One region of the Streptomyces sp. NPDC057486 genome, then DNA from elsewhere that is predicted to be linked to it. Evidence: riboswitches for the same ligand, from Rfam matches in the RefSeq annotation. Region 1 holds a riboswitch; each other region holds the start of a gene.
The links. Region 1 has a riboswitch for thiamine pyrophosphate ahead of ACFU6I_RS29645 (thiamine ABC transporter substrate binding subunit). Riboswitches for the same ligand answer to the same signal wherever they lie in the genome.
Positions count from the first base shown of each region.

Region 2: linked by a shared signal. The riboswitch ahead of ACFU6I_RS08970 (purine-cytosine permease family protein) and the one ahead of ACFU6I_RS29645 (thiamine ABC transporter substrate binding subunit) in region 1 are both predicted to bind thiamine pyrophosphate.
Region 3: linked by a shared signal. The riboswitch ahead of thiC (phosphomethylpyrimidine synthase ThiC) and the one ahead of ACFU6I_RS29645 (thiamine ABC transporter substrate binding subunit) in region 1 are both predicted to bind thiamine pyrophosphate.

Region 1 covers NZ_JBHVEE010000075.1:30,778-38,088, reverse strand. Annotated here, with positions in the region: gene ACFU6I_RS29655 (ABC transporter ATP-binding protein) at 69-1,094, opposite strand; gene ACFU6I_RS29650 (ABC transporter permease) at 1,117-2,766, opposite strand; gene ACFU6I_RS29645 (thiamine ABC transporter substrate binding subunit) at 2,883-4,004, opposite strand; TPP riboswitch at 4,079-4,195, opposite strand; gene rlmN (23S rRNA (adenine(2503)-C(2))-methyltransferase RlmN) at 4,237-5,343, opposite strand; gene ACFU6I_RS29635 (hypothetical protein) at 5,761-6,003, shown strand; gene ACFU6I_RS29630 (phosphatidate cytidylyltransferase) at 6,130-7,215, opposite strand; gene frr (ribosome recycling factor) at 7,215-7,311, opposite strand, start outside.
Region 2 covers NZ_JBHVEE010000012.1:76,411-83,721, forward strand. Annotated here, with positions in the region: gene hcaB (3-(cis-5,6-dihydroxycyclohexa-1,3-dien-1-yl)propanoate dehydrogenase) at 1-144, shown strand, start outside; gene ACFU6I_RS08955 (long-chain fatty acid--CoA ligase) at 210-1,787, shown strand; gene ACFU6I_RS08960 (GNAT family N-acetyltransferase) at 1,948-2,493, shown strand; gene ACFU6I_RS08965 (SpoIIE family protein phosphatase) at 2,964-5,396, shown strand; TPP riboswitch at 5,516-5,610, shown strand; gene ACFU6I_RS08970 (purine-cytosine permease family protein) at 5,602-7,008, shown strand; gene thiM (hydroxyethylthiazole kinase) at 7,069-7,311, shown strand, end outside.
Region 3 covers NZ_JBHVEE010000027.1:67,481-74,791, reverse strand. Annotated here, with positions in the region: gene ACFU6I_RS15615 (IclR family transcriptional regulator) at 1-531, shown strand, start outside; gene ACFU6I_RS15610 (SsgA family sporulation/cell division regulator) at 633-1,070, shown strand; gene ACFU6I_RS15605 (YibE/F family protein) at 1,151-2,488, opposite strand; TPP riboswitch at 2,559-2,692, shown strand; gene thiC (phosphomethylpyrimidine synthase ThiC) at 2,685-4,475, shown strand; gene ACFU6I_RS15595 (DUF4241 domain-containing protein) at 4,582-4,815, shown strand; gene ACFU6I_RS15590 (hypothetical protein) at 4,865-5,689, opposite strand; gene ACFU6I_RS15585 (metallophosphoesterase) at 5,872-6,930, opposite strand; gene ACFU6I_RS15580 (LacI family DNA-binding transcriptional regulator) at 7,104-7,311, opposite strand, start outside.

The DNA.
Region 1 (7,311 bases):
TTTAATATGCCGCTGAACTGTCCTGCAGGCACGGCGCGCCGCACCTGCAGGACAGCCCTCGGAGAAGCTCAGGACACCGCGGGCAGCACCACTGTCTCCGACGCGTCGAAGGTCACGCCCACCGGCGCGCCCTCCTGAGGGGTGTCCCGCAGAGGGCACTCCGCCTCCAGGACCGGACCGCTCTCGGGGTGGAGGGTCACGGCGACATGGTTGCCCCGGAAGGTGCGCGCGCCGACCGTGCAGCGCAGCCCGGACTCCGGGGATCCGAGCCGTACGCCCGCCGGACGCACCAGCAGAGCGCACGGACCCTGCGGCGAGCCGTCCGGCACCGGCACCTTCCCCCACGCCGTACCGGCCGCCGCGCCGGTCACCGTCGCGTCCACCACGTTGTCGAAGCCGAGGAACCGGGCGACGAACGCGGAGGCGGGGCGCTGCCAGACCTCCAGCGGGGTGCCCGCCTGGGCGATCCGCCCCTCGCGCATCACGACGACCCGGTCGGCGAGGGCGAAGGCCTCGCCCTGGTCGTGGGTGACGGCGAGTACCGTCGTCCCCAACCGGGCGAACAGGGTGCGCAGTTCGACGACGAGGCGTTCGCGCAGACTGCGGTCCAGCTGGCCGAGCGGCTCGTCCAGCATCAGCAGCTTCGGCCGCGGGGCGAGCGCCCGCGCGAGGGCGACGCGCTGCTGTTCTCCGCCGGACAGTGCGGCGACGGCCCGCCGCTCGGCGCCGGGCAGACCCACCAGTTCGAGAAGTTCGGCGACCCTGCGGTCCTGGTCGCCGCGTGTGACGCCGTGCATGCGCAGCCCGAAGGCGACGTTGGCGCCGACATCCCGGTGCGGAAAGAGCTGATGATCCTGGAACATCAGGCCGAGACCGCGCCGGTGCACCGGCACCCCGGTCTGGTCGACGCCGTCGAGGAGCACCCTGCCGCCGTCCGGCGGGTGCAGTCCGGCGACCACGCGCAGCAGGGTCGACTTGCCGCTGCCGCTGGGCCCCAGGACACAGACGATCTCGTGGTCCGCAACCTTCAGATCCACCGCGTCGAGCGCCGCCCGCTTCCCGAAGCGGACAGTGGCGGATTCCAGTGTCAGCATGTCCAGAACACCCCGAGCATCGTCAGAACTCCCCGGACCGGTCCGGGCGGATACGTTCGAGCAGCAGCAGCGACACCGCGCACACCAGCATCAGAATCGTGCTGAGCGCCATCGCCTGCCCGTAGTTGAGCTCCCCGGACCGTCCCAGCAGCCGCGCCACGGCGACCGGCAAAGTCGGGTTGTCGGCCCGCGCGATGAACACCGTCGCCCCGAACTCGCCGAGCGACACGGCGAACGCGAAGCCCGCCGCGACCAGCACCGCTCTTCGCACCAGCGGCAGATCGACCTCGCGCCAGGCCCGCAGCGGCGACGCCCCGAGCACCGCCGCCGCCTCCCGGAGCCGCCCGTCCACCGCCCGCAGGACCGGCAGCATCGTCCGTACGACGAAGGGAACGCCGACCAGCGCCTGGGCAAGCGGCACCAGGATCCACGAAGTCCTCAGATCCAGCGGGGGCTTGTCCAGGGTGATCAGAAAGCCGAAGCCGACGGTGACGGCGGACACCCCGAGAGGCAGCATCAGCAGCGCGTCGAAACCGCGGACCAGCCGCCCGGCCAGGGGGTTCCCCCCGGCCGAGTCCGTTCGAGACCGGGGGAGCGTCAGCGCGGCCGCCGCGAGCCCGCCGACGAGCAGCGCGATCGCAGTCGCGACCAGCGCGTACCGCAGTGAGTTCCCGATCGCTTCGAGAGGCGCGACCAGGAACGTGCTGCCGCTCGCCTCCACGGACTGCAGGGCGCGGTAGTAGCCGAAGCCGTAGCCGCCGGGGGCGTCCAGCGAACGCTCCACGAGCACACCGAGCGGCAGCAGGATCAGCACCAGCACGGTCAGCAGGACCCCACCGAGCAGCGCCCACTGCCCGGTGCCGCGCGGCCTGCGGGAGGTCTGCGCAGGATCGACCAGCTTCAGCGCCGTTTCCCTGCGCCGCACGGTCCACGCGTGCACGGCCAGGATCGCGCCGACCGCGGCGAACTGGACCAGCGTCAGCACGGCGGCCGTCGGAAGGTCGAGGAGCTGGGCGGTCTGCCGGTAGATCTCGACCTCCAGCGTGGAGTAGGCCGGACCGCCGAGGATCTGCACCACCCCGAAGGAGGTGAACGTGAAGAGGAAGACCATCAGCCCGGCGGCGGCCACTGCGGGCGCGAGGGCCGGCAGAGTGACCCGCCGCCATGCCGCGAACCGCCCGGCGCCCAGCACGCGGGCAGCCTCCTCCTGCCGCGGGTCGAGCTGCGACCACAGCCCGCCGACGGTCCGCACGACGACCGCGTAGTTGAAGAAGACATGGGCGAGCAGGATCGCCCACACCGTGGTGTCGAGACGCACACCCGCCAGTTCGTCGAGGAAACCGCCGCGCCCCAGCAACGCCAGAAAGGCCGTCCCCACGACGACGGTCGGCAGAACGAACGGCACGGTGACGACCGCCCGCAGCACCTCCTTGCCGGGGAAGTCGAAGCGGGCGAAGACATACGCGCCGGGCAGCGCGATCAGCAGGGTCAGCGCGGTCGACGCGAGGGCCTGCCAGGTGGTGAACCAGAGGACGTCGAGGATGTCCGGCCTGGTCAGCACCTCGCCGATCCGGCTGAACTGCCAGGCGCCGTCGGCCTTCAGCCCGCGGCCGACGATCGCGACGACGGGACGGGCGAAGAACAGCGCGAAGAACGCGACGGGCACGGCCATCAGACCGAGCCGCACCACGCTCCCCCGCCACGCCCCTGCGCGCCGGGGGGCCGCCAGCCGGGTCCGGTCGCGCGAGCCCTTCCCGCCCGCGCCCGGACCGCGTACGGGAGTCTTCGCTACTTCACTACGAGCGAGGACCACGACTGGACCCACTGCTCACGGTTCTTGGCGATGGCGTCCGGGGCCACTGTGGCGGGCCTGTCGACCGTCGCGCCGAACTCCGTGAAGAGCTCCGGCAGCTTCGCGTCCTTGGTGACCGGGTTCACGAACATGTTGAGCGGCATGTCCTCCTGGAACTTCTTGCTGATCAGGAAGTCCAGCAGCGCCTTGCCGCCCGCCTCGTTCTTCGCGCCGTTCAGCAGACCGGCGAACTCGATCTGACGGAAGCACGTCCCGGTCGCGACGCCGGTCGGAGCCTCGCTCGGCTGCGGCTTCGCATAGAGCACCTCGACCGGCGGGCTGGAGGCGTACGAGACGACGAGCGGCCGGTCCGCCTTGGCCTTCTTGCCGCCCGCGGACCCGGAGAACTCCTCGTTGTACGCCTGCTCCCAGCCGTCGACCACCTTCACGCCGTTGCTCTTCAGCTTCTTCCAGTAGTCCTGGTATCCGCTCTCGCCGTAGGTGGCCACGGTGCCGAGGAGGAAGCCGAGACCGGGCGACGAGGTCGCGGCGTTCTCCGTGACGAGAAGGTTCTTGTACGCGGGCTTCGCCAGGTCGTCGAAGGTCTTCGGCGGCGCGAGCTTCTTGTCGGCGAAGTACTTCTTGTCGTAGTTGATACAGATGTCACCGGTGTCGATCGGGGTGACCCGGTGCTTGGCCGCGTCCAGCTGGGAGTCGGCCGAGACCCGGTCGATGCCCTTCGCCTCGTACGGAGTGAACAGTCCGTTGTCGAGGGCGCGGGAGAGCAGCGTGTTGTCGACGCCGAAGAACACATCACCGCGCGGGGAACCCTTGGTCAGGATCTCCTGGTTGAGAGCGGCGCCTGCGTCACCGCTCTTCAGCACCTTGACCGTGTAGCCGGTCTCCTGCGTGAACGCCTTCAGTACGTCCTTGGAGGCGTTGAACGAGTCGTGGCTGACAAGGGTCACGGTCTTCGAACCGGAGCCCTTGGTGTCGCCGGCCCCCGAGGCCGAGTCGTCGGAACTGCCGCAGCCGGCAAGTGCCGTGACGCCGAGCGCGGCGGCGACGGCCGTCGCCGCGAGCCGCTTGGTCCCACGCGTGGTGCGGGTGGTGCTCATTATGAATTCCTCCTGGGTTTTGACCAGGAAGAGACGCGGCCCTGCCCCTGTGGAAGCGGGCAGGGCGCAACAGCATGAGTTGATGACCGAACTTCCTACCCGGAATGACCCGGGCGAGGTTCAGAGGGTCTGCGGCCAACCTGTCCTCGGTGCCGCACTCTCAGCGCTGTGGCGCTCCCCTGTCGGAATATGAAGTTGATTTCCGGCCCAGGTTACACGGGCCCTTTCGGCCTCAGCGCTCGGATGCCGCCAACTGCCCGCAGGCCCCGTCGATCTCCTGGCCGCGGGTGTCCCGCACGGTGACGGGCACTCCGTGGGACGCGATCGCGTCGACGAACGCCTTCTCGTCCTCGGGCCGGGAGGCGGTCCACTTCGAGCCGGGCGTCGGGTTGAGCGGGATCAGGTTCACATGGACCCGCTTGCCCTTGAGGAGCCGGCCGAGCAGGTCACCGCGCCAGGCCTGGTCGTTGATGTCGCGGATCAGCGCGTACTCGATGGAGATCCGGCGGCCGGACTTCTCCGCGTACTCCCACGCCGCGTCCAGCACCTCGCGTACCTTCCAGCGCGTGTTCACCGGCACGAGCGTGTCCCGCAACTCGTCGTCCGGCGCGTGCAGCGAGACGGCGAGACGGCACTTGAAGCCCTCGTCGGCAAAGCGCAGCATGGCCGGCACCAGGCCCACGGTGGAGACGGTGATGCCGCGCTGCGAGAGACCGAGACCGTCCGGCTCCGGGTCGGTCAGCCGGCGAATCGCGCCGACCACCCTCTTGTAGTTGGCGAGCGGCTCGCCCATGCCCATGAAGACGATGTTGGAGAGCCGCGCGGGCCCGCCCGGAACCTCTCCGTCACGCAACGCCCGCATGCCGTCCACGATCTGGTGGACGATCTCGGCGGTCGACAGGTTGCGGTCCAGACCGGCCTGCCCCGTCGCGCAGAACGGGCAGTTCATCCCGCATCCGGCCTGCGACGAGATGCACATGGTCACCCGCTCCGGGTAGCGCATCAGGACGGACTCGACCAGCGTCCCGTCGTGCAGCTTCCACAGCGTCTTACGGGTGGTGTCGTCATCGCAGCTGATGTGCCGGACCACGGACATCAGGTCGGGGAACATCGCCTCGGCGAGCTTGTCCCGCGAACCGGCCGGGATGTTGGTCCACTCGGCCGGGTCGTGCGCGTACCGCGCGAAGTAGTGCTGCGACAGCTGCTGCGCGCGGAACGGCTTCTCGCCGATCGCGGCGACGGCTTCCTTGCGCTCGGCGGGCGTGAGGTCGGCGAGGTGCCGCGGTGGCTTCTTGGCTCCGCGGGGCGCGACGAAAGTGAGTTCTCCGGGCTTAGGCATGGTCCGTCCAGTGTCGCAGACACGCCGTGGCGGTAGAGGCCTCCACCGGCCCAGGAGGGACGAGGGGCCCACGAGCCCGGTCGACGTCGGCCGTCGTCAGTCGACGTCGACGGCCTTTTGACGACCCACGGACGGCCCGGCCGCGCGCAGGACAGTGACCGATCGCACCACAGACAGGTGGTGCGCACAACGACCCACCGCACCCTAGAATCGAATATGTGTCCGAAAACTGCTCTCGCCCGGATCGCCCGCGCATCGTTCGCGAGTGCCAGACGTACCAGCTGGGCGAACCGGTCGCGCCATGCCGAACCGGAGAAATGCCGGGCTGAGGCACACAGGGGTACCCGCCCTGCCTCCATCGGCACCCGCCCGTGCCCGTACTGCCGACCCGACAGAGCCAAGAGAGCGAGGAGTGCTTTGAGCCGCGAGCTGCCGGACCCCGAGGACACGCGCGACGCACCGATCGTCGTGCACCGAGCAGCAGGAGCGGGTGGCCGTCGAGTGACGATCCGCGCTCGGACCGCGGGCCTCGCCCGCAGCGACGCCGACGTGGTCGAGTTCCTCCGCCGCGCCGGCCTGCCGGACGCCGATGACGTGCTGGACGACCCCCGGTGGGTGGAGTGGCAGGGCGGCCGACCACACGAGTACGGCGCGACCTGAGGGACTGTCCGGACAGGTTGGTGGCGCGACTGTGCGTCGCGGACAGACGAGTGAGGGCCCGCCGTCCTGTGGACAACGGACCCTCACATGGAGAAACGCAGGTCGGGACGGTGGCGGCCCGACTTCTCAGCCGGAGCCGACGAAAAGCACCAGCAGGAGCCAGACCACCGGAGCGGTCGGCAGCAGCGAATCCAGTCGGTCCATGATCCCGCCGTGACCGGGCAGCAGCGTGCCCATGTCCTTGATCCCGAGATCCCGCTTGATCATGGACTCGCCCAGGTCGCCGAGGGTTGCGCTGGCAGCGACGGCCAGGCCGAGCAGCAGACCCTGCCACCACGTGCCGTCATCGATCAGGAACTCCATGCACAGCGCGCCGGCGACCATCGCGAAGGCGACGGCTCCGAACAGTCCCTCGCGGGTCTTCCCGGGGCTGATCCGCGGCGCGAGCTTGTGCTTGCCGAAGCGCCAGCCGACGGCGTACGCGCCCGTGTCGCTGACCACGGTCAGCAGGAGGAAGGTGAGGACTCGCTGCGGCCCGTCGTCCGCGCTCAGCAGCATCGCGACGAACGTGGCCAGGAAGGGTACGTAGAACGCGGCGAAGACACCGGCCGTGACGTCCCTGAGGTATCCCTCGGGCGGCTCGGCCATCCGCCAGACCAGCACCGCCAGGGCGGTCAGCGCCATGGCGACCCAGGCGCCCTCGGCTCCGCGCATGTAGCCGGCCACGACCATCGCCGCGCCGCCGATCGCGAGCGGTACGAGCGGTGCCTTGATGCCCTTGCGCTCCTGCAGCCGGGAGGTGAGCTCCCAGAGGCCGACGACGACGGCGACCGCTATCACGCCGATGAAAACGGCCTTCACGATGAAGAGCGAGGCGACGATGACGGCCCCGAGCCCCACACCGACCCCTATGGCGGCTCGCAGGTCACGACCCGCACGTTTCTTCTGCGGGGGCGGCGGCGCGGTGGACATGGTCTCCTGCGGCTTCTCGTCACGGTACGGGGGAACGCCGCGCCGGCCGGCGGCTCCCCCGTTCCGGTCGTCACGGTCGTCAGCGTCTCTACCTGCGTCGGGAACGTCCGGCACGATGGGCATGGGCCGAGTGTGCTGGACGTCATGCACATCGTATGCAGGCCCCGCGGGGGCAGCCCTCATCTCGGGCGTACCCCCGTAGCCGGCTCCCTGCGCGGCGCCCCAGGAAGAGTCGTTCATCAGACTTCGAGCAGCTCGGCTTCCTTGTGCTTGAGCAGCTCGTCGACCTGCGCGACGTACTTCGCAGTGGTGTCGTCGAGCTCCTTCTCGGCGCGG
Region 2 (7,311 bases), on a different contig from region 1:
GTGGAACCGGAGGACTTCACCGGGACGTACGTTCTCCTGGCTTCACGCCGCAACAGCGGCAACATCACCGGCGCCGTGGTCCCCGTGGACGGCGGCATAGCCGTACGCGGATTCCGCACCGCTGCCGGCGGCGCCGATCTCTGACCGGCCGCCGCACCGCTCTCCCCCTTCACGCCCCGCCGACAGCCACCGAAGGAGCCGCTCGGGTCATGGTCGACATCAGTCCTGCTGCCGCCGTGCAGCGCAGAGCACGGTACGACTCAGCCGCCCCGGCCCTCGTCTACGAGGACCGGACCATCACGGCGGGCGAACTCGCCGCGACCACCAGCTGGCTCGCCGCCGGGCTCGCCGCCCGTGGTCTGCGACGCGGCGACCGGGTGGCATTCCTGGGTCTCAACAGCGCCACGCTGCTCGAAACCCTGCTGGCCGCCAGTCACCTCGGCGCGGTCTTCGTACCGGTCAACCATCGGCTGGCCGCCGACGAGGTGCGGCACATCCTCACCGACTCGGGCGCCCATACGCTGATCGCCGAGGAGAGCCACCGGTCCTTGGCGGAGTCGATCCTCGCCGAGGTCCCCGTCCGCCGGCCCGTGCTCGTCGACACCGATCCGTCCTGCCCCGCAGCCCCTGCCCCGCCCGCGGTGTGGACCCCGCTGTCCGAGGTGCTGTCCACCGACGCGACGCAGCCGGAGGCCGTGACGGTGGGGGAGGACGACCTGGCCGCCCTCATGTACACGTCCGGGACCACCGGCCGCCCCAAGGGCGTCATGCTCACCCACGGCAATCTGTGGTGGAACGCGGTGAACGTCGACACCATGGTCGACACCCGTCCCGGCGACGTGAACCTGGCCGTCGCCCCGCTCTTCCACATCGGCGGGCTCAACGCCCTCACACTGCGCACCCTGACCCGCGGCGGCGTCGTCGTCGTACGCCGCTCCTTCGACCCCGAGCAGTGTCTGGCCGACCTGGTGGCGCACCGGGTCACCAGCATCTTCGCGGTCCCCGCCATGTTCGCGGCGCTCACCCGTGCCCCTGGGTTCCGGGAAGCCGATCTGTCCGCGCTGCGCGCGGTGATCGTGGCGGGCGCCGCCGTACCTCCCCAGCTCATCCGGGACTACGCGGAGTCGCACGGGGTGCTGCTGCAGCAGGCGTGGGGGCTCACCGAGACGGCACCGTTCGCCACATATCTGCCGGCCGCGCGCACCCTGGAGAAGGCCGGTTCGGCCGGTCTTCCGATGCCGTACACCGAGGTCTGCCTGATGGTCCCCGGTGGGGGCGGCGTCGTCGACGAGCCCCATGTGCGCGGTGAGATCTGCGTGCGCGGTCCCAACGTCGTCGCCGGCTACTGGAACAACCAGCAGGCGACCCGGGAGGCTTTCGACGACGCGGGCTGGTTCCACAGCGGAGACATCGGCTATCGCGACGAGGACGGCCACTACTACGTCGTCGACCGGCTCAAGGACATGATCATCAGCGGCGGGGAGAACGTCTATCCCGCCGAGGTCGAGCGGGTCCTGAGCTCCTTCCCCGGAGTCCACGAGGTGGCGGTCGTCGGCATCCCCGACCCGAAGTGGGGCGAGACCGTCGTCGCCGTACTCACCTGCGAGCCGGGGGTCGAGCCGACGCTCCAGGAAGTACGCGACTTCGGTTCCGGCCGGCTCGCCCGCTACAAGCTGCCCACGCGGGTGGTCCTCGCCCCCGAACTGCCGCGCAACGCAAGCGGCAAGCTGGTCAAGGGCCAGGTACGGGACATCGTCACCCACCGGGCCGGGCCGACCGGCGCCTGATCCGTCCCCCGGCACCCACCGACCGGCCCGGACCCCTCCTCCCCCGGGCCACGGCCCGCCCGTCTCCCCCGACCGAGGGACGGGCGGGCAACTCCCCCGGCCCGGGGCCGTCCCGGGCCCGCCGCACGCCGGGATCCCCCCACCACGAAGGGTCGCGCCCATGACACTCACCACCGTCGGCCACCGCCCGCTGCCCGTACCGGCGCTCCCCGGTCACATCGCCGGATGGTCACTGCGCCCCACCGGGTCCGAGCCCGTTTCCGACACCGCCCCGTTCGGCCCGGCCCCGGCAGGCACCGTCCGCGCGTACACCGCGAGCACCGGCCACGACGAGCCGCCGGTCGCGCGCGTGACGATCCATCGGGTGCTGCACCATCCGCTGCGCGGCTGCTACCCGGTAGGCGCACACGATCTGCTGCTGGAACTGGTCACCACGGAGCCGCAGCCCCCGTCGGCCGCCGACGGCCCGGACACCACCGCGCTGCTCGCCTCCCTGGTCGCCGCCCTCTTCGCCGCGGATCCGTCCTGCCGCCGCATCATGACGGCGCCCGCCGACGAGGACACCGCTGCTCAGGAGCAGTACGCCGCCGGGGGCTTCCGCCCGGTGGCCGAGGCCGATGTGCGCGGAGGAACCGTGCTCCTGATGGTCGTCGAACCTGCCCAGGTCACCACCATCGCCACGGCTCTGTCCGACATGCCGCACTGACACGCCACGTCCGCAAAGCAGTACTGCCCCTGCTGCCGGCGGCTCCTCCTCGCCGTCGCCGCGCCCCCTGACGGCCACGCCGCCGGAGATGACGCCCTTCGGCGACGACCCGAGGATGCATCCGTACGTCCCGGACGGCGTCCGGGCGCGGTCGGCCGTGCCGGCTGAGGTGCACTGCCGCACGAGCGCCGGTCCGGCGTTCCACCAGGGCGTGTGTCGGAAGTCCCGCCGTCCGCCCGAAGGGCGGGCCCGGCGGCATCCGGTGCGTGCGATCGCAAGGCGGAGGGCCGTCCTCGTACCGGACGTACTCGGGCGGGCCCGACAACGCAGCGAGCGTGCGTGCCGGGCGTCGCGGGGCGGGCGGCACTTCCGACACACGCCCCAGGGCGCGGCGCGCTCAAGAAGTCGGGCACCACCCCGGTCTCTATCATGGGCAGGGAGAGGCCTGGGACGAGGTGGTGCCGGTGCGCGTGCCCAAGGATTCCGGGGGCCTCGACGCAGGGTCGGGAGGCCCTTTGTCGGGGGCGTGCACGGCCATCGCATACGTGGCGGACAACGGCGCGATCATCCTGTGGAGCCCGCAGGCGGAAGCACTTCTTGGATACCCCGCGGAAGACGTCTGCGGAAAGCCGGCGGTGGATCTGCTGACCGCCCGGGCGGACCGGGAAACGGCAGTGGCTGCCCAGGCACGGCATACGGCCGGGCAGAGCTGGGACGGCGTACTGGGCATGAGGCACCGCGACGGGCACGAGGTGTCGGTGGCGGTGCGCGTGCGGCCGCTGCTCAGCAAGGAGGGCCGGGCCGGCTGGTCCGTCAGGGCCGCCGACGCGCGGGCGGTGGAGCGGGAGGAGGTCGACCGCGCGATCCTGGAGGCGCTCTTCAGCCAGTCCCCGATCCCGGTGACCGTCATGGACACCGAGCTGCGGTACCTGTGGGTGAACGCCGCGACGGAGCGCGTGACCGGCCTGCCCGCCGAACGGCTCATCGGCCGTCGCATCGGCGATGACTCACCGGACTCGGCCCCGACGATCGACCGGGTCCTGAGCCGGGTGCGGGACACCGGCGAGCCGGTGGTCGACTTCCAGGTGCACAGCCGGCTTGCGTCCGATCCGGACCGCGACCACGTGTTTTCCGCCTCCTCCTTCCGGCTGACAGACCCGGCCGACCGCGTCCTGGGCATGTGCCAGATGTACGTCGACATCACCGACGGCTATCAGGCCCAGCAGCGGCTGGCGCTGCTGACCGAGGCCGGCGTGCGCATCGGCACCACGCTGGACGTGAAGCGCACGGCGCAGGAACTGGCCGACGCGGCAGTTCCCGGACTCGCGGACTTCGTCGCCATCGACCTGCTGGAGGCAACGGTGCGGGGCGAGGAACCGGCCCCCGGGCCGGTGGCAGGAGGGGTGCGTGCGCGCCGATCGGGACTCCGCTCCATCCGCGACCACGCCCCGGAGGCCGTGTTCGTGGTGGGCGAGGCAGTGGCGTTCCACCCGGGCACTCCACAGGTCCGGAGCCTGGCCACCGGGCAATCGGTCCTGGTGCGGAAACTGGACCCCGACGAGTGGTTCGTCCATGACACCCGGCGGGCCGAGAAGATCCGCAGGTTCCGTTTCCACTCGTACATGGTGGTGCCGCTGCGGGCTCGCGGCATCACGCTGGGCGTTGCCACCTTCGGCCGCAACCGGGATCCTCGGCCCTACGACGAAGGGGACCTGTCCCTCGCCGAGGACTTCTCGTCCCGCGCCGCGGTATGCATCGACAACGCCCGCCGCTACACCCGCGAGCACAACACCGCCCTGGCCCTGCAGCACAGCCTGCTGCCGCACGATCTACCCGATTTCCCCGCCGTCGAGACCGCCCACCGGTATCTGCCGGCCGCCGCGCACGCCGGAGCGGGCGGGGACTGGTTCGACGTCCTGCCCCTGTCGGGAGCCCGCGTCGCCCTGGTCGTCGGAGACGTCACCGGCCACGGCCTGCACGCGGCGGCCGTCATGGGGCGGCTGCGCACCGCCGTCCATACACTGGCCGACCTCGACCTCCCTCCCGACGAGGTCCTCACCCAGCTCGACGACCTCGTCATCCGTCTCATCGAGGAGGATCCCGACTGCGAGGGCGCCACGTGTCTGTACTCCGTCTACGACCCCGTCTCGCGCATCTGCGCGTTCGCGCGCGCCGGTCATCCGCCACCCGTCCTGGTGCAGCCCGACGGCGCGGTGGAGATCCTCGACGACATCCCGCCCGGACCGCCCCTGGGGCTGGGCGGTCTCCCCTTCGAAACCGCTGAACGCCGTCTCGCGGACAGCTCTGTCCTGGCGCTCTACACGGACGGCCTCATCGAAGCACCCGGCCGGGATGTCGACGCCGGGCTCGACCGGCTGTCCCGCACCATGGCCGGCCCCACCCGACCGCTCGAACAGCTCTGCGATGCCGTAGTGGCCTCCCTGCTGTCGGAGCACCGATCCGATGACGCTGCCCTGCTGCTTGCCCGCACCCGTGTGCTGGAAGCGGGCCGGGTCGTCTCCTGGGAACTGCCGGTCGACCCCGCGGAGGTCGCCCACGCCCGCAACCTCACTACCCGTCAGCTCGCCACGTGGGGCTTGGAACCACTCACTTTCACCACCGAGCTGATGGTCAGTGAGCTGGTCACCAACGCCATCAGGCACGCGCACGGCCCCATCGCCCTGCGTCTCATCCGCGCCGCAGCCCTCATCTGCGAAGTCTCCGACGGCAGCCTCAGCGCCCCGCATCTGCGCCGCGCACGCACCGGGGACGAGGGCGGCCGCGGCCTGTTCCTGGTGGCCCAGCTCGCCTCCCGTTGGGGCGCCCGCTACGACCGCGACGGCAAGACCATATGGGCCGAGCAGGCTCTTTCTCCTGTCGAAGCGCCGGCTCCGGCGTTGTGACGCTCCGGCAGAGGCCTCCGTGAGCCGACCGTGCATCGGCGCCACGGACGAACCCACCGCGTCGTTGCCACGCACTCCTGCGCACAGGTGTTCACAGGGATGGGGCTAGTCTGTCCGTCGTACCGGACACGGGGTGCCCCACCCGAGGGCTGAGATCACACCCGTCGAACCTGAACCAGTTCGTACTGGCGGAGGGATGTCTTCCATGCCTTTGACGCATGTTTCCGGCGGGCTGCCCGCCGACGGCCGGCAGACCGTCTTCGACGGGCGGATGCCGGCGGCCCCCGGCGACCTCCGCGTCGAGACGCACGGCATCGAGCCGGTCCCCGAGAGCAACCGCTACGGCGGTCCCGGGCGCCTGTTCACCGTGTGGTTCGCTCCCAACCTGACCATGACCGGTGTGTTCACCGGCACTGTCGGCATCGCCCTCGGCCTGGACTTCGCCACCGCGCTCGTCGCCGTCGTGCTGGGCACCGTGCTCGGCGCGGTGCCCACCGCCTACCTGGGTACCTGGGGGAGCCAGACCGGCGCCGGGCAACTGCCGCTGGCCCGGCTCGCCTTCGGCCGGGCCGTCACGGTACCCGGCATTCTGCAGTGGCTGTCCTCGGTCGCCTGGGACGCGCTGATCGGGCTGTTCGGCGGGGACGCGCTCGCGCGACTGTGCGGCTGGCCGTTCTGGCTCGGCGTCCTGGCCATGATGGTGGCCCAAGGCGCCCTCGGTGTGCTGGGCTACGAGGCCATCCACCGGCTTCAGATCGTCATGACCTTCGTGCTCGCGGCCGCGTTCGCACTGATCGCCTGGCGGTTGCTCGACGGTGTCCACCCGGTCGGCTCGGGCACCGCCCACGGCGCCGACCAGGCCGGCGCGTTCGTCCTGACCAGTACCATCGCGCTGAGCCTGACTCTGTCCTGGGCTCCGTACGCCAGCGACTTCAGCCGCTATCTGCCACGCACCGCCTCACGCCCACGCATGTTCTGGTTCACGCTGCTGGGCCTTGTGGTGTCCTTCGTGGCGGTACAGGCCCTCGGGTTGTTGGGCGCGTCCGTACTGACGGACCAGACCGCCGCGGGTGTGGACAAGCTGCTGGGCGGTGGCGCGCTGGGTGCGTTCGGACTGCTCGCCGTGGCACTGGCGGCCCTCTGCAGCAACGCCATGAACGACTACAGCGGTTCCTTGGCCCTGCAGACCGTCGGAGTGCGCCTCCCGCGCCCGGCGGCCGCCGCCCTCGCCGCCGTGCTCGGCTTCCCCCTGGTGCTGTGGATGCACGCTGCCGACACCACTGCCCGCTTCCAGAACGTGCTGCTGTTCGTCGGTTACTGGATTCCCGGGTTCGTGGCGATCGTCATCGTCGACTGGCTCGCACGGGCCCGAGCACGGGGCGGCGCCGCGATCGACCTCGCCGCCGAGACCGCCCGGCCGCAGTCCGGATGGGCCCCGTTGCTGGCCTTCGCCGTCGCCTTCGCCGCGGCCGTGCCGTTCATGGACACCAGTCTGTACGTGGGTCCGGTGGCGGCCGCCCTGCACGGCGCCGACCTCTCGTACTACGTGGCGTTCCTCGTCGCGCTCGCCGTCTACGCGCCGCTGCGGCTGCGCCCCCGCCCGCAGGACTGACCTGCCGCCGGCCCCGGCGTCCGAACACCCCCTCCCCTCCCCCCCACGGAGCGATATCCCATGCCCCCGACATCCGCCGATCACACCGCCTTCGCCCCGCAGGCCCTCGCCCGCGTCCGGGCGGACTCCCCTCTGGTTCAGTGCCTGACCAACTCGGTGGTCACGGGCTTCACCGCCAACGTCCTGCTGGCGCTGGGCGCCTCACCGGCCATGGTCGACATTCCGCAGGAGGCCGGCCCGTTCGCCCGGATCGCCTCGGGTGTCCTGATCAATCTCGGCACCCCGCATGCGGAGCAGCGCTCC
Region 3 (7,311 bases), on a different contig from region 1:
GACGGCTGTCTGCAGAATCGTCGCAGCAGAATGACCCAGTCGCTGGCCCGCTGGCGCGACATCATCGGCGCGCCGGTCTACTGCGCCGTCTACCGCGAGGGTGAGATCGAACTCATCGCGGTCGCCGACGCCCCCCCGGCACCCACGGTGGACGAGTGGGCCTCGTTCCGGGAGACCGGGCATGCTCATGCGCTCGGCCAGTGTCTGCTCAGCCGGCTCGACGAGAAGGCCCGTGAGGACCATCTGGACCGTCACCCCGTGCAGCCGCGCACCCGCTACTCGTTGCGGGACCGACCGGCGCTTCTTGAGCGCTTGAGGTCGCTGGAGCGAATGGAACCTGTCATCGAACGACAGGAGTACGCCCTGGGGACGGTCTGCGCGGCCATCCCGATCACGGCCGGATTCACTGCAGCCGCCATGGCGATTTCCATGCCACTCGACCAAGAAGATCGATTGCTCCCCGCAGTCGAACGACTACGAAGTGAAGTGGCGAGCCTCTTGCGTTCGTTCGTGTTCTCTATCAGTATCTGAAAAATCACTCCTTGTGATCTGCTATCGCGTGCACCACGATGGCGTCAATAGGGCCAGGGGGGATCGTTCCTGGCCAGATTCATCTACTGCGGGGTTGGACGATGCGCGAGTCGGTTCAAGCTGAGGTCATGATGAGTTTTCTCGTTTCCGAGGAGCTCTCATTCCGTATCCCGGTGGAACTCCGGTACGAGGTGGGCGATCCGTATGCGATCCGGATGACCTTCCACCTGCCCGGCGACGCCCCTGTCACCTGGGCTTTCGGCCGCGAGCTGTTGCTGGACGGCCTCAACAGCCCCAGCGGCGACGGCGATGTGCACATCAGTCCCACGGAGCCCGAGGGGCTCTCCGACGTCCACATCCGGCTGCAGGTCGGGACGGATCGCGCCCTGTTCAGGGCCGGTACAGCGCCACTCGTCGCGTTTCTCGACCGCACGGACAAGCTCGTGCCCCTCGGGCAGGAGTGCACGCTGAGTGACTTCGAGGGCAGCCTGGAAGAGGCGCTGGGCCGGATCCTGGCCAAGGAACAGAACGCCGGCTGAGGAAGACTGCGTGCACGGCCCACCGGCCGATCGAACGTCGTATCTGCCGAACGGGTGATATGTGCTCCGCGTCGAGGTGCTCAATGCCTCGCCCTGCGACGCCGGCCCCTCCCGCCCCGCACGGGTGCCGAAGCTCCTGCTTCCGCGCCGAGCCCTGTGCGGTCCGCGGAGACGACCAGTGCCGCGAGCGCCGTAGTCACCGGCACCGAGGCGACCAGTCCGATCGAGCCGACCAGCGTCCGGACGATCTCCTCCGCCACCAACTCGCTGTTGGCCACCGCCCCCACGCTGCTCTGCGCGATCGAGAACAGCAGCAGGAGGGGAAGCGCGGCGCCCGCGTAGGCGAGTACCAGCGTATTGACCACCGAGGCGATGTGGTCGCGACCGATCCTGATCCCTGCCCGGTACAGCTTTCGCGCACCCATGGCCGGGTCCGCCTGGTGCAGCTCCCAGACCGCCGATGTCTGGGTGACCGTCACGTCGTCGAGCACACCGAGCGAACCGATGATGACGCCGGCCAGCAGCAGGCCGCTCATGTCGATGTGCGGGTAGAGGCCGTGGATCAGACCGGTGTTGTCGTCGGTGTTCCCGGTCAGGCTCGCCCAGCCGATGAAGAGCGAACCGAGCAGCCCGATCAGCAGCAGTGAGATCAGCGTGCCGATGACCGCGACCGAGGTACGGGCGGTCAGACCGTGGCACATGTAGAGCGCGATGAGCATGATCGCGCTGGCCCCGATGACTGCGACGAGCAGCGGATTCGACCCTTGCAGGATCGCGGGGAGGATGAACAGGGTCAGTACGGCGAACGACACGGCGAGCGCGACCAGCGCCATCAACCCACGCATTCTGCCGACGACGACCACTGCGAGAGCGAAGATCCCGGCCAGCAGTGCCATCGGGAACTTCCGGTCCACATCCGTCACGGAGTACTGCAGGTCATGGGGCGCGTCCGGGGCGTACGCCACGACCACCCCCTGACCCTCGCGCAGCTGCCGGGGGGCATCGGGCTGAACGATCTCGACGAACGTGCGCCCCTTGTCGTGCCCGGTCGTCACCTCGACCGTGGCCTTCTCGCACAGACCTGGTTCCTGGCCGGCGCCCGCGCCCCCCGATGGCGTGGTGGTGCCGCCCGTGACCGGTGTCTGCGCGGCGTTCACGTCCTTGCAGTCGACCTTGTCGACGCTCACCACCTTGCCCTGCTGGGTCTGCCGGTCGAAACCGACACCGGTGCGCTCGTGCGCGGGTGCACCGCCCGGCCAGAGGACCATCAGGCCGACGACGACCGCCGTGGCGAAGGGGATCAGCACGGCCGCGATGACCTTGCGCAGATGTTTGGAGACCGGTGCAGCGGGGCCATGGCTGTGCGAATGCCCGTGCTGATGGTCCTGTGATTCGGGGGGGCTCTGGAGGGACGTCACCGGGCGATCATCGCAAGAAGCTACAGGCCCTCTGTCCAGCACGCCGGAACAGGCGCTAGCGTGGTGGCACCTTTGCACACGCGGGAGCTCGGAGCACCGGGCTGAGAGGGCGCTGATATCCGTACATCCGTACGGGACAGGCTGCGCCGACCGCCGAACCTGTTACCGGGTAATGCCGGCGTAGGGAGTAGGTCTCATGACCACATCGGACGCACGCACGCCTGCCTCGAATCAGAGCGACGAGGCCGGAAAGTCCATCGGCTGGCACAAGGGATACGTCCAGGGCCCGCGCCCGGACCTCCAGGTGCCGGTGCGAAAGGTGCACCTCACCAACGGCAAGGACGTGACGCTGTACGACACGTCGGGGCCGTACACCGATCCCGCCACCGAAACCGACGTACGTCGCGGTCTCGCACCCCTGCGCGAGAACTGGATCATTGCCCGTGGCGACACCGAGGAGTACGCGGGCCGCCCCGTCCGCCCCGAGGACGACGGGCTCAAGCACACCTCGCCGCGCGGCGGACTGCGTAACCTCGACGCCGTCTTCCCCGGCCGTCCGCGTCAGCCGCGCCGCAGCCGTGACGGGCAGCCCGTCACCCAGCTCGCGTATGCCCGCCGGGGCGAGATCACCCCGGAGATGGAGTACGTGGCGATCCGGGAGAACGTCGAACCCGAGGTCGTACGCGAGGAGATCGCGGCGGGCCGGGCGGTCCTGCCGGCCAACGTCAACCACCCGGAGATCGAGCCGATGATCATCGGCAAGCGGTTCCTGGTGAAGGTCAACGCCAACATCGGCAACTCCGCGGTCACTTCCTCCATCGAGGAGGAGGTCGAGAAGATGACCTGGGCGACGCGATGGGGCGCCGACACGGTCATGGACCTCTCCACCGGCCGCAATATTCACACCACCCGTGAGTGGGTGCTCCGCAACTCCCCCGTGCCGATCGGCACCGTGCCCCTCTACCAGGCCCTCGAAAAGGTCGACGGCAGGGCGGAGGAACTGACCTGGGAGATCTACAAGGACACCGTGATCGAGCAGGCCGAGCAGGGCGTCGACTACATGACGGTCCACGCCGGCGTGCGGCTGCCGTATGTCCCGCTCACCGCCCGGCGCAAGACCGGGATCGTATCCCGCGGTGGGTCGATCATGGCCGCGTGGTGCCTGGCGCACCACAAGGAATCGTTCCTGTACGAGAACTTCGAGGAGCTCTGCGAGATCCTCGCGACGTACGACGTGACGTATTCGCTGGGCGACGGACTGCGCCCCGGTTCGATCGCCGATGCCAACGACGAGGCGCAGTTCGCGGAACTGCGCACGCTGGGCGAGCTCAACTCGGTCGCCAAGCGGTTCGGCGTCCAGACCATGATCGAGGGCCCGGGCCATGTCCCGATGCACAAGATCAAGGAGAACATCGACCTCCAGCAGGAGATCTGCGAGGAGGCGCCGTTCTACACGCTCGGCCCGCTGACCACCGATATCGCCCCTGCGTACGACCACATCACCTCGGGCATCGGCGCGGCGATGATCGCCTGGTGGGGGACGGCGATGCTCTGTTACGTGACGCCCAAGGAGCACCTGGGCCTGCCCAACCGGGACGACGTGAAGACGGGCGTCATCACCTACAAGATCGCGGCCCACGCCGCGGACCTCGCCAAGGGGCACCCGGGGGCGCAGGACTGGGACGACGCACTGTCGGACGCGCGGTTCGAGTTCCGCTGGGAGGACCAGTTCAACCTGGCACTCGACCCGGACACCGCGCGGGAGTTCCACGACGAGACGCTGCCGGCCGAGCCGGCGAAGACGGCCCACTTCTGTTCGATGTGCGGCCCGAAGTTCTGCTCGATGAAGATCAGCCGAAGCATCTCGGAGCAGTTCGGCGGCGACGAGCCCGCGGCGACCGAGGCCGAGATCGCCGAGGGCATGATGAAGAAGTCGGCGGAGTTCGCGGCCGCCGGCAACCGGGTGTACCTCCCGCTCACCGACTGAGTGGCCGTACCGGAACGGCCCGCGGCCCCCGGAGACCACCGGGGGAGCCGCGGGCCGCTCCACCGGCCACCCGCCGGCTGTCGGTGGTAGCCGTCACGGTTCCCGCGTGTGCCGGGCCGGATGGGGAGGCGCAGAGGTGAGTGACGCTCCTGTCATGTCCTGGGAGACGGCCCTGGGTACGGATGACGATGTCCGGCTGCTCGGGGACGGCGAGGCGCATGGATTCAGCACGGACGGCACCACCGGCTGCGTCGCCGACGCCGCAGCCGTGCGGCCGGGAGAACGGCAGGCCACTGGAGCCCGGTGCGGTGGGTCACTGTGGCGAAGGTGCACGTTGTAGAGCTCTTCGTGCGCGGTGTCCACGAGGCAGACCGGGTCGCGGCGCCCGGTCAGTCCGGTTCGTGTTCCGGGCCGCCGAATTCCGGGCTGGTGAAGTCCGGGCTCGTGAACGACGGGCGGGGGCCTGCCGCCGGCCCGTCGTCCGGCCCCGTGAAGTCCGGTCTGCTGTAGCCGATCTTCGGGATTCGGTTGGCCGACGGTTGCGGTGCGCGCGATGCGGCACGTGCGGTGGGATCGGCGAGTGCGTCGCGCAGGAACGGCAGGATGCCGCGCTCCAGCAGCGCATGACGCCAGGCCTCCCTGGCGCGCGCCACCTCCTCCGGCAGCTCGTCCTCGGCGTCCTCGGCGGGCAGCGCGGTCGATCCGTTGCGCAGCGCCGTAATGAGCAGTCCGACGGCGGCGGCCAGTATCGCGGCCGCAGTGACTGCCGCGAAGAACCACCCGGCGGCGACCATGGTGTCGGCGAACGAGGGGGGTCGGCTGAGCATCTTCAGCAGGTATCCGACCAGCAGGAAGATCAGTGCGGCGGTGCCCGCGAGCATCGGCGCCAGGACCGTGACGACCGCCCCTATGCCGGCGCCCGGCCGGTCCGGATCGTCCGCGTCGGAGCCGAGGCCCGAGCCCTGGGCGGAGTCGGCGGCCGGTCCGCGCAGCTCTTCGCGGGCCTTCACATAGTGGTCGTACTCGGTGGCCGCCGCCGTGGTGATCAGCGCCGTGGCGTTCAGTGCCATGGTGCGCAGCTGTTCCGCGTTGAGCCGTTCGCCGACTCCGGCGAGATCCGGTCGTTCGTGAGCGTGCCGTAGCGCGTCACCGAGGATCCGCTCGTACTCGGGTCGGTCCTCGGCCAGCAGGTGCGGAGCGCTGTTCATGTGCATCCCCCGATGCTCCGTTGGGCCTGACTACCCGCTTTGGCCGGGCAGTTGGGCGGAAACGGAGGAGAGCCTGCTACTGATACGCCGATGGTAGAGCGCCCACGGCACGGGGTGACAGGGGGTTTCCGTAAATAGGCCCAGTGTTCGGCGTGGTCAGGTTGTGGATGCGTCTTCCCCGAAGACCGTCAGTCATGCAACGGCAGCTGGACGACCAGTAGCTTTCCGGCCATGGTCACGCCGCCGTCCATGGCGATCGCCAGCCCGTCCGCGTACACGTGCGGGCCCTCCACCACGGGGCCGGAGCTGTCCTCGCCGTCCTCCGAGCCGACCTCGCCGAGGAGATACGGAATGGGGCTGTGACCATGGACGATGCGCTGTCCGCCGTAGGCCGCCATCAGCTCCTGGACTGCCTGCGGACCCGACTCGTCGCGGAAGGCGAACCGCTTGGTGAGCTTGCGGAAGAGGTCCCAGCACTCGTCTGCGTCGTTACGCGTGAGAATGGCGTGCACGGTGTCATTGACGTCCTCGATGGTGGAGCCGTAGTCGAGGTACGCCGTCGTGTCGGAGTGCATCAGCAGATGCCCGTCCTCCTCGACGACCGCGTCGAGGCGGGACATCCACTGGAGGTGGTGGTCCTGGAGTCGCTCCATGTCGTTCTTCTGGCCGCCGTTGAGCAGCCAGGCGGCCTGGAACGTGGCAGTGCCGGCTCCGGAGTTCACCGGTGTGTCGCCGAACCGCTTGGCACCGATGAGCAGCAGTTCGTGGTTGCCCATCAGAGCTTTGCAGTAGCCGCCCGCGGCCGCCGCCTCGGCGGACAGGCGCATGACGAGTTCGATGACGCCGACGCCGTCCGGACCGCGGTCGGTGAAGTCGCCGAGGAACCAGAGCCGGGCGTTGCCCGCGGCCCACTGGCCCTCCGCGTCGATGAGCCCCTGTTCGGCCAGGGCGGCGTGGAGTTCGTCCAGATAGCCGTGGACGTCGCCGACGACGTACAGCGGTCCGAGCCCCGGGTCCTGGGCGGGCCGAGGGTCGGGGACGGTCTGCACCTGGACGGTGTCACCGAGGTTGATCACGGGAAGATCGCGCGCGGTGGGCGTGTAGCCCTCCGGCTCGTCCGCCGGAACGGCACTGCCCGGATGCGGCGGCGCCGTGGGTGGCACCGGAGTCTGCGCATAGGGCGGCACGCGGAAGTCACGCAACGTCGCCGTCCGCACCACGGGTTCCTGACCGGCCCCCTGTGTCATCGACCCCTCCACCACCGTCGCGCCGCCGTACACCTGACGGGCCCTGCTGGTCGGGGCGGTCCGCGGTGTCGTGCGCCCATCATAGGAATGCGGATCGTGCTGTGTGACGCACCAGGGGAGGTGAATCCGGGCGCACGCGAGGTTCACCACTCGATTTGTCCCAATTACGCTGATCAGTCCCCTGAAGGGGCCCGCGGGGCGCTGACCGTGGTGCGGGGCGGACGGCGTTGCGAGGACGTCCGCACGATGAGTTCTGTCGGTATGACCTGTTCCACCGGGCCGTCCTGGTCGACGCCTTCGATGGCGTCGATGAGGAGCTGGACGACCGCCGTACCGATCCGGCGCGGTTTGAGCGAGAGCGTGGTGATGGGCGGCTCGGTC